2 linked regions of the Paraburkholderia fungorum genome follow. The protein of the gene in region 2 interacts with the protein of the main gene of each other region in a pairwise test. Links are inferred from orthologs where the notes say so. Each region holds a gene or a part of one and is shown on either strand. Other genes may lie near its edges.

Region 1 (5,135 bases), 1.0 Mb from region 2 along the record:
CGCGATGAAAAACATCGCACCGGTGCGCCGCGAACTCGGCGTGCGGACCATCTTCAACATTCTCGGCCCGCTGACCAACCCGGCCGGCGCGCCGAACCAGTTGATGGGCGTGTTCCACGGCGACCTCGTCGGCATTCAGGTTCGCGTGATGCAGCGCCTCGGCGCGAAGCACGTGCTGGTGGTGTACGGCATGGACGGCATGGACGAGGTGTCGCTCGGCGCGGCTACGCAGGTCGGCGAATTGCGCGACGGCGAGATTTTCGAGTACGAGATTCACCCGGAAGATTTCGGCATGCAGATGGTATCGAACCGTTCGCTGAAAGTGGCCGACGCGAGCGAATCGAAAGCGATGCTGCTCGACGCGCTCGACAACAAACCGGGCGTCGCGCGCGAAATCGTCACGCTGAACGCGGGCACGGCGCTGTATTCGGCGAACGTGGCGTCGTCGATTGCGGACGGCATCCAGTTGGCGCGCGAAGCGATCGCGAGCGGCAAGGCTCGCGCGAAAGTCGACGAGTTGGTCCGCTTCAGCCAGCAATTCAAGAAGTGATCCACCAGTCATCAACGTAGCGAGACACTTATGAGCGACATCCTCGACCGCATCATCGCGGTCAAACGCGAAGAAGTTCGCGCGGCCGAACAGAGCGCGCCGCTTGAAGAACTGCGCCTCGAAGCGTCGTCGCGCGATATCCGCGATTTCGTCGGCGCATTGCGCGCCAAACACGCCGCCGGCCTGGCCGCGGTGATTTCCGAAGTGAAGAAGGCAAGCCCGTCGAAAGGCGTGTTGCGCGAAAACTTCGTGCCGGCCGAGATCGCGCGTTCGTACGAGAAGCACGGCGCAGCCTGTCTGTCCGTGCTGACCGACGTGCAATTCTTCCAGGGCAGCGTCGCGTATCTGCAGGAAGCGCGCGCGGCTTGCAATCTGCCGGTGCTGCGCAAGGACTTTATCGTCGATCCGTATCAGATCGTCGAAGCCCGCGCGATGGGCGCCGACGCGATCCTGCTGATCGCCGCCGCGCTCGACACCTCGCAAATGCAGGACCTCGAAGCGCTTGCTCATTCGCTGGGCCTGGCCGTGCTGGTCGAAGTGCACGACAGCCGCGAGCTGCAGGAAGCGCTCACGCTGAAAACGCCGCTGATCGGCATCAACAACCGTAATCTGCGCACGTTCGAAACGTCGATCGACACGACCATCGGCATGCTCGAATCGATTCCCGACGACCGGATCGTCGTCACGGAATCGGGCATTCTGGCGCGCGCCGATGTCGAGCGTTTGCGTGCGATGAACGTGCACACGTTCCTCGTCGGCGAGGCGTTCATGCGCGCGGACGAGCCGGGCGTGGAACTTGCGCGGATGTTTTTCTGATCACGGTTTAGCGAACAGCGAACGCAGCGGAGCAGTACATGGGCATGGAACGCGAAATCAAACTGGCATTGCCGGTTGAGCAGGTGCAATCGGCAGCGCAATGGTTCGTCGCGCGGACAAAAGTCGATGGGCAGCCGGTCAAGCTGGTGAACATTTACTTCGACACGCCGCAGCTCACGCTGGCAAGCTCGAAAAGCGCGCTGCGTCTGCGTCAGACGCCGGACGGCTGGTTGCAAACATTCAAAACCGTGGGTCAGGCGAAAGACGGTTTGCATAGCCGGCACGAGTGGGAAATGCCGGTCGCCGGTCAAAAGCTGGAGATCGACGCGTTGCTGCGCGAATGCGACGAACCCGCTGCCGCTGACGCGTTGCGTCAGGCGGCCCCCGCGTTGATCGAATTGTTCCGCACGAATTTCACGCGGACGCTGTGGCATGTCGAATTCGACGGCTCGGAAATCGAAGCTGCGATCGACCAGGGCGATGTGCTCGCCGAAGTAAATGGCGAAAACCGTCGCGCGCCGATTTCGGAAGTCGAACTGGAACTGAAGTCCGGCGACGAAGCTGCGCTCCACTCGCTCGCGGCGGAACTCGGCAAGCAAGTCAAAGGCCTCGCGCCCGACAACGTCAGCAAGGCGCAGCGCGGGTATCAGTTGCGGGCCGGTTGAGCCGGACCGCGTTTGCTGCGACACTCCCCCGCCATGACCTCCGCCTCCCGTACCCGCTCCAGTTCGTCGCAAGCTTCCTTGTTCGACGACGCCTCCGCCGCGCCGGCCAATGCAGATGCGCAACCGCAGTCGTCTGCGGCCGCTGGTTCGCCGCCGCCCACGCTCGAAGCCCAATTCGCCGCGCTGCCGCCCGCTTGGCGCGCGCATCTGAAGCCGTTCATCGACAGCGATGCGTACGCGCCGCTGTGCCGTTTCGTCGACGGTGAGCGCGCGGCCGGCAAAACCGTTTATCCCGCCGATGTTTTCCGCGCGCTGCGCCTGACCAGCCCCGACGAAGTGAAAGTGGTGATCCTTGGCCAGGACCCGTATCACGGCGAAGATCGCGGCACGCCGCAAGCGCACGGACTCGCGTTTTCCGTCGCGCCGAACGTGCGCACGCCGCCGTCGCTGCGCAACATCTTCAAGGAAATCGCCGCGACTCTCGGCCACGAAACGCCGCGCCACGGTTGTCTCGACACGTGGGCCAAACAGGGTGTGCTGCTGCTGAACACAGTGCTGACCGTCGAACGCGATAGCGCGGCGAGTCACGCGAAACGCGGCTGGGAAAAATGCACGGACACGCTGATCCACGAACTGGCGATGCGTCACGACGGCCTCGTGTTCATGCTGTGGGGCGCGCATGCGCAGGCCAAGCGCGCGCTGCTCGGCGGGAAATCGCATTACGTGCTGGAGGCGCCGCATCCGTCGCCGCTGTCGGCGCACCGAGGCTTTCTCGGCTGCGGGCATTTTGTGAAGGCTAACGACTATCTCGTCGAGCATGGCCGTCAGCCAATCGACTGGCGTCTGCCCGACGAAGCGCAAATGCTCGCGTAACTGCACCTTCGCGAAACCCAGCCCGGCACCCATCGCGCCGCAAAAACAAAACGCCACGAATTCACATTCGTGGCGTTTTTTCATTCAACCGCAAATCGAACGCCGTCCGCCGCGTCGACGCGCCGGCCGGTGGATCAGAACTTACGCGGCGGCGATCGCTTCACGCGCGGCAGCCAGAGCGGCGCCAGCAGCGTCCGGGCCCATGTTCAGGCCTTCAGCGTAGATGAAGTTCACATCGGTCATGCCGAGGAAGCCGAGGAAGCTCGTCAGATACGGCGTCTGGCTGTCGTTCGGCGTGCCGAGATACTTGCCACCGCGTGCCGACACGACGTAGACCTTCTTGCCCTTCACGAGACCTTCCGGGCCGTTCGCCGTGTACTGGAACGTGATGCCGGCACGCGCGATGAAGTCGAAGTACGTCTTCAGTTGCGACGAGATGCCGAAGTTGTACATCGGTGCGCCGATCACGACGATGTCGGCGGCTTGCAGTTCGGCGATCAGCGCTTCGCTGCGGGCAGCGATCGCAGCCTGTTCGGCCGTGCGCTGGTCTGCCGGCGTGAAGAACGCGCCGAGCACGGCGTCGTCCAGATGCGGCAGCGGCTCAGCTTGCAGATTGCGGACGACGACTTGCGCGCCCGGATTCGATTGTTGCAGCTTTGCGGTCAGCTCGTTGACGAGCAGCGTCGAGTTCGCGCCTTGCGAGCGGGCTGCCGAGTTGATTTGCAGGATCGTGGTCATGGTTGACTCCAGAGTGGGGCGCGCAGTGTTGCGCGAGTGGAGCCATTGTGTTTTTTTACCGATCCGGGAAAAAGCCATCCGGCGGCGACGGATTGTTGCACTGGTAGGACAATCCGCCGCCGTCGCCGCTAATGAATAGCGGCCGGAATGACGGTCAGCTTGCCAGCCACGCGTCGCGAGCCTTGCGCGCCGCCGCCCGTTTGTCGCTGACGGCGAGCTTGTAGCGCTGTACTTCAGGCCCGTCCAGCTTGACTTGTGCGGTACGCAGCTCGTCGCGGCGGAACGCGTGAATCTCCACTTTCGCACCCGGCTGATAACGCGACAGCAGTCCGTCAAGATTCGAGCCGGTCACGCGCAGGCCGTCGAGCGCGATCAGCACGTCGCCCGCCGACAGCCCGGCTTTTTGTGCGGCGCTGCCTTCGTGGACAGCGGCCAGCGTGCAATCCGCGCCGCCGCGCAGACGCGCGCCGAGCGTCGGCTTGCCGCTCTTGTCGAACTCAGGCGTCAGCGAAACGCCGAGCGGTGCGAGCAATGTGTCGAGCGGCAGATCGCGCGTGCCGTGCACGCCTTCGGCGAACAGTTCGCCGAGCTCCGCGCCGGTTGCTTCGGCGAACAGCGCCTCGATCTCGCTTTCTTCGACGCCGACCGGCTTGCCGCGATAGAAGTCGCGGCCAAAGCGCTGCCACAGCAGACGCATCACGTCATCGAGCGATTTGCGGTTGTTGGTTTGCGCGCGAATCGTCAGATCGAATGCGAGCGCGACCAGCGAGCCTTTCGTGTAATAGCTGACGATCGCGTTCGGCGCGTTTTCATCCTGCCGATAGTATTTGACCCACGCGTCGAACGAGCTTTCGGCGACGGTCTGCTTCAGACGGCCGCTGCCGCGCTGCACGCCGCCCACCACCTTGCCGAGCAGGCCGAAATAGTCGTCCTGCGAGATCAGGCCGCTACGCACGAGGATCAGGTCGTCGTAATAAGACGTGAAGCCTTCGAACAGCCACAGCAGCGACGTGTAGTTTTCGACGCTCAGGTCGTACGGCGCGAACACGGCGGGCTTGATACGCTTCACGTTCCACGTGTGGAAGTATTCGTGGCTGCACAGGCCGAGGTAAGTCCGGTAGCCTTCGCTGGCGGCGTCGCGGCCCTGCACCGGCAGGTCGCCGCGATTGCAGATCAGCGCGGTGGATGCGCGATGCTCCAGCCCGCCGTACCCATCGGTCACGGCTTGCGTCATGAACACATAGCGGTCGACCGGCGCTTTCTTCGTCTTCGGTTCGAACAGCGCAATTTGCGCTTCGCAAATACGCTTCAGGTCGGCGGACAAGCGCGCCATATCCAGCCCGACCACCCGTCCGGCGATCACGATATCGTGCGGCACACCATGCGCGCTGAACGTCGCCAGAGCGAATTCGCCGAGTGTCACCGGATGGTCGATCAGTTCGTCATAGTTCTGCGCGCGATATTCACCGAAGCCGTAGCGCTTCGTGCCGCGC
Region 2 (5,127 bases):
CTTTGTGCCGCCGCAGCCTGCGAGCCCGCCTTGGGCGTTACCGCCGTCATTGCCGTCACCGCAGGCGCCGACGAAGGCGCGCTATCCGTACCCAGCGGCGCCGGCATCGGCACGGCCGAAGCCGGGCTGCCCTCTGCCGCCTGCGTATCAGGAGCCGATGCACCTTCCTGAGCCACCACTGCGTCGGAAGCTGCCGGTTGCCCCTGAACCACCGCGCCCGATGCAGCGGTCGCACTACCCGCCGCCCCGTTTGCGCTCGCCTTCAAACGTGCCAGCCACGCCGACGAATCGCCGCCGTTGGTATGCCACATGGCGAGCGCGATCACAGCAACCACGACCGCCGCCACGCCCCACAGCCACGAACGGCTTTTCTGACCACTACCGCCGAGCGACAACGACACCTTGCCACGCGGCAAATCTTTACCCGACGACGCCGGCATCGACAGATCCGGTGCAGGTACGCCCTTCTCGCGACGCAACGCCTGAGTGAACGGCGCGGGATCGGCGCCGAGCATCTTCGCATAGCTGCGCACCACGCCGAGCGCGAACGTCGTGTCCGGCAAATGGCTGATGTCGCCCGACTCGAGCGCGCGCAACTTGACGACCGATACTTTCAGGCGCGCCGATACATCTTCGATCGTCCAGCCCTTCGATTCACGCAACTGGGTCAAGCGCGCGCCAACTGCCGCCAACGAATCCATACCCGGCTGCACAACAGGCTGCACCACCGCCCGCGCGACCGGCGCCGGATGGCCTTCGTGTGTCTCTGTGTCCTGCGGCTGCGGGTGCTGCGGCTCACTCATCCCAAATCCTTTCGCGTCGATTCTTCTTTACGTGCAACCCGGACGGACTAAAGCCTCGCGCCCGAATCGCAGACCGTTTATAACAAAATGTGCGGCCTTGTGTGCCGCTTCCGATCGCTTCTGCAAACTTTCTTTTCAATCGACGCAGGCATGAAGGGCTTTTGCGCGCCCGTGAAGTCATCACGACCGCCCCCTTCCATACCGCGCGATTACACGGCGCGAACCTCGATAACCTTCGCTGCCTTCCCGGTGCGTTCAGCAAGGCGTGTGCGGTCTTGCACCGCACCAGCCAGCTGACCGCAGGCAGCGTCGATATCATCGCCGCGTGTTTTACGCACTGTGGTGACGACGCCCGCGTCCATCAGCACCTGCGCAAACCGCTTGATCTGTTCGTTCTTCGAGCGGAGAAGGCCCGACTCGGGGAACGGATTAAACGGGATCAGATTGAATTTGCACGGCACGTCGCGTGTAACGGCCAGCAGTTCGCGCGCTTGCGCTTCGCTGTCGTTCACGCCGTCGAGCATGCAATATTCAAACGTAATGAAATCGCGTGGCGCAACTTTGAGATAGCGCTGACACGCCGCCATCAATTCACGCAACGGATACTTCTTGTTCAGCGGCACCAGCATGTCGCGCAGCGGATCGGTAGGCGCATGCAGCGAAACCGCAAGCGCTACCGGCAGATCTGCGCCAAGACGATCCATCATCGGCACGACACCCGATGTGGACAGCGTGACGCGCCGGCGCGACAGGCCGTACGCGTTGTCGTCGAGCATCAGTCGCATGGCCGGCACGACCGCGTCGTAATTGAGCAGCGGCTCGCCCATGCCCATCATCACGACGTTCGTGACGACACGCTCACCCTTGCCGTCGCCGCCATTGGCGCGACCGCCCGCCAGACCGCGCGACGCACGCAGCGCAAATTCGGCCATGCGCAATTGGCCAATGATTTCGCCAGTGCTGAGATTACGGGAGAAGCCCTGCTTGCCGGTGGAACAGAAACGGCAATTGACCGCACACCCCGCCTGCGACGACACGCACAACGTACCGCGCGTTTCTTCGGGGATGTAAACGGTTTCAACCGCGTTACTGTTACCGACGTCGACCAGCCACTTGCGTGTGCCGTCGGAAGAAATATTGTCGCTGACAATACCCGGCATCGAGATCGTGGCGCGCCCCTTGAGCTTTTCGCGCAAGGACTTCGCGAGATCGGTCATGCCGTCGAAGTCGGCAGCGTTGTACTGGTGAATCCAGCGCTGCAATTGCTTGGCGCGAAACGGCTTCTCGCCCAGGCTGTCGCAGTAGGCGACAAGCCCTTGGGCGTCGAGGTCGAGAAGGTTGACGGTTGGACTGCTCGTCATATCGAATCCTGCCATTTCAGTGCGAGACTACGTTCATGCAACAAGCTGCATGAACGCAATGCCGTTCGCGCCCATTCCTGCTGCTTTTACCTTACTACTTTGCCAGGCGATTCGTGCGATAAAACGACTCGGCTACACGAACCGCCGGGCAAAAAACGGCTTAACGCGAGTAGACGTTCACTTCCGGGAAGAAGAACGCGATTTCGACTGCTGCCGTTTCCGCTGCGTCCGAACCGTGAACAGCGTTTGCATCGATGCTGTCGGCGAAGTCAGCGCGGATCGTGCCCTTTTCCGCCTTCTTCGGGTCGGTTGCACCCATCAGGTCGCGGTGCTTCAGGATTGCGTTTTCGCCTTCCAGAGCCTGAATGACGACCGGGCCCGAGATCATGAATTCGACGAGGTCCTTGAAGAACGGACGTGCAGCGTGCACAGCGTAGAACTTCTCTGCGTCAGCGCGCGACAGTTGAACCATGCGCGATGCCACGATCTTCAGACCAGCGTTTTCGAAACGGCTGTAGATCTGGCCGATCACATTCTTGGCCACTGCGTCCGGCTTGATAATCGACAGGGTGCGTTCGATCGCCATAAAAACTCCAAAAAATTAAGAGGTTACAGATTCAAATGAATCCGCTATTGTAGCATGTTCCCGTGTATGATTGCGATTGAACCCTTTCAATAATGAAAGGTGTCCAGCACGAGTTTCAAAATACTGGTAGCGTAGGCCTTGTAGACATTTTCAGGGTATTGAAACTCCCTGCTTCCGCACTAATCTTAGGTTTGAACGGCCCGCGCCTTGCGGCGCAAGATTCCGGCCAACGCTACACAAAAATGCTGCACAAGTCGCTGTACCACTGTCACGCAACACGCTTCCTGAGGTAAGGAGAAACCATGAACGATCATCCGTACAGCTTTGGCCGCAATGGCGCGGTCAGCACGGCCGAAACGCGCAACCGTGTGCTACGGAACACCTACTGGCTGCTCGCACTGTCGATGATTCCGACGGTACTCGGCGCATGGGTCGGCCTTGCCACGGGCTTCTCGCTGTTCGCTGCCACCAGCCCGGCAATGAGCATGCTGGCGTTCTTCGCCATCGCTTTCGGTTTCATGTTCGCAATTCAGAAAACCAAAGACAGCTCCGCCGGCGTCTTCGTGCTGCTTGGCTTCACGTTCTTCATGGGCCTGATGCTGTCGCGCATCCTGAGCTTCGTGCTCGGTTTTTCGAACGGCCCATCGCTGATCATGCTCGCGTTCGGTGGCACTGGTGTGATCTTCGCGTCGATGGCAACCATTGCAACGGTCAGCAAGCGCGACTTTTCAGGTCTCGCCAAGTGGCTGTTCATGGGCGTGATCGTGCTGATCCTCGCGTCGGTTGCGAATATCTTCCTGCAATTGCCGGCGCTGATGCTCACCGTGTCGGTCATGGCGATCGTGATTTTCTCGGCGTACATCCTGTTCGACGTCCAGCGCGTCGTGAACGGCGGCGAGACAAATTACATCACCGCGACGCTCGCGATTTATCTGGATCTGTATAACGTGTTCGTCAACCTGCTCGCGCTGCTCGGCATTTTCGGCGGCAACCGCAACTAAGTTTTATCCGGCGTGGCGCGCAATGCGCCAGCCAGCCGAAAAAAAGCCCATAACGATTGCTCGTTATGGGCTTTTTTTATGTCGCTCACGCTCGCGGCATAGACACACCGATCAGCCGATTTCTACACGCTCAGCCACGCAAACCCGTCATCCTGCGATGCGATCACGACCTCAGTGGGCGCGGCGCCCAGCACTCCCGCCATTGCAGCCTGCGCCAGTTCCGGCAGATTGTTCTGCTGACTCAAATGCGCCGCAACCAGATGACGCAATCGCGAACGATCGAGCGAAGCCAGAATTTCAGCGGCAGCTTCGTTGTTCAGATGCCCATGATTACCGCCAATGCGCGCCTTCAACGATTGCGGATAACGGCTGCCGGCCAGCATCCGCACATCGTGATTGCACTCGAGCACCAACGCGTCGCAACCGCTCAACACTGTGCTGATATGTGGCGTGGACGTGCCGACGTCGGTCAACACGCCGAGCCGGCTCGCACCATTCGAAAACACGTATTGCAACGGTTCGCGGGCGTCGTGAGGGACGGTGTAGGGAAGAATGCTGAGGTCGCCGATCGACACCGCCTCGTCGCCCCACAGCACTTGCAGATCGACATCGGCTTCGTCGGCACCCACCGCGCGGGCGGTGCCCCAGCTCATGTAAAGCGGAATCGACCACTTGCGCGCCAGCGTCAGCGCGCTGCCAATGTGGTCGCTATGTTCATGCGTGATCAGAATAGCGTCGAGACCTTCGACGCTCGTGCCGAGCCGCGCAAGGCGCCGCTCGACTTCTTTGCCCGAAAACCCGCAATCGAGCAGAACGCGCGTGGTGGTCGCGCCGCTTTGCGCTTCCACCAGCAAAGCATTACCTTCACTGCCGCTGCCGAGACTGGCGAACCGCACGGCTCGCTTAGTTCAGTTGAGCGTGAAGCAACGACACGATGCGCTGCGCGTCGGACGAATTATCGACCTGACCGTTCGCGTCGAGCACCGCCACCTGCGTCACAGCGTCGCCCTTGGAGCGCACGTTGACGAGGAATTCCTGAGCCGGCTTCTTCGCCGTATTGCCGCTGTAGAACAGCTTGCCGAACAGGCCTTCCTTCTTCAGTTCCTGCATGGAATCGGCGTAGCGCACGTAATAGATGCCCTTCGCGCGATCGCGGTTGTCCACCGTGAAGTTGGTGCGGTCGAGCGCGAGGCCAACACGCAGCCACGCACGGTCAAACGACTCCTGCAGATCGAGCGTCGACGTACCCGCGCTCTGGTCGATCGTGGCCGGAGCGGCAGCCGGATGCGCATCCGTCAGCAGTTGCTTCGATTGCGTTTCGGTCAGACCGAACTTTTCCATCAGCTTGGCGAGGAACAGGGCTTCAAGCGCCGGAT

What was found. The genes of interacting proteins can lie anywhere in the genome.
Region 1: the proteins of ndk (region 2) and BLS41_RS15535 interact in binary tests that used the Escherichia coli proteins (3 or more experiments, as listed by UniProt). The link is inferred for Paraburkholderia fungorum from one-to-one orthologs.

Annotation. Positions count from the first base shown.
Region 1 is NZ_FNKP01000001.1:3,500,176-3,505,310, forward strand. What follows is about bases 1,182-3,984. They hold BLS41_RS15535 (uracil-DNA glycosylase), read left to right. Parts: upstream 1,182-2,064; coding sequence 2,065-2,904; downstream 2,905-3,984. Other genes in these bases: trpC (indole-3-glycerol phosphate synthase TrpC), read left to right, coding at 1,182-1,366; BLS41_RS15530 (CYTH domain-containing protein), read left to right, coding at 1,405-2,031; BLS41_RS15540 (FMN-dependent NADH-azoreductase), read right to left, coding at 3,046-3,642; BLS41_RS15545 (M61 family metallopeptidase), read right to left, coding at 3,797-3,984. In the rest of the region: trpD (anthranilate phosphoribosyltransferase), read left to right, coding at 1-550; more of trpC, read left to right, coding at 581-1,181; more of BLS41_RS15545, read right to left, coding at 3,985-5,135. UniProt on the Escherichia coli protein: Excises uracil residues from the DNA which can arise as a result of misincorporation of dUMP residues by DNA polymerase or due to deamination of cytosine.
Region 2 is NZ_FNKP01000001.1:2,498,779-2,503,905, forward strand. What follows is about bases 1,038-3,832. They hold ndk (nucleoside-diphosphate kinase), read right to left. Parts: upstream 2,751-3,832; coding sequence 2,325-2,750; downstream 1,038-2,324. Other genes in these bases: rlmN (dual-specificity RNA methyltransferase RlmN), read right to left, coding at 1,038-2,164; BLS41_RS10970 (Bax inhibitor-1/YccA family protein), read left to right, coding at 3,053-3,751. Outside these bases: BLS41_RS10955 (helix-turn-helix domain-containing protein), read right to left, coding at 1-803; more of rlmN, read right to left, coding at 1,013-1,037; BLS41_RS10975 (MBL fold metallo-hydrolase), read right to left, coding at 3,874-4,647; outer membrane protein assembly factor BamC, read right to left, coding at 4,655-5,127. UniProt on the Escherichia coli protein: Major role in the synthesis of nucleoside triphosphates other than ATP. The ATP gamma phosphate is transferred to the NDP beta phosphate via a ping-pong mechanism, using a phosphorylated active-site intermediate.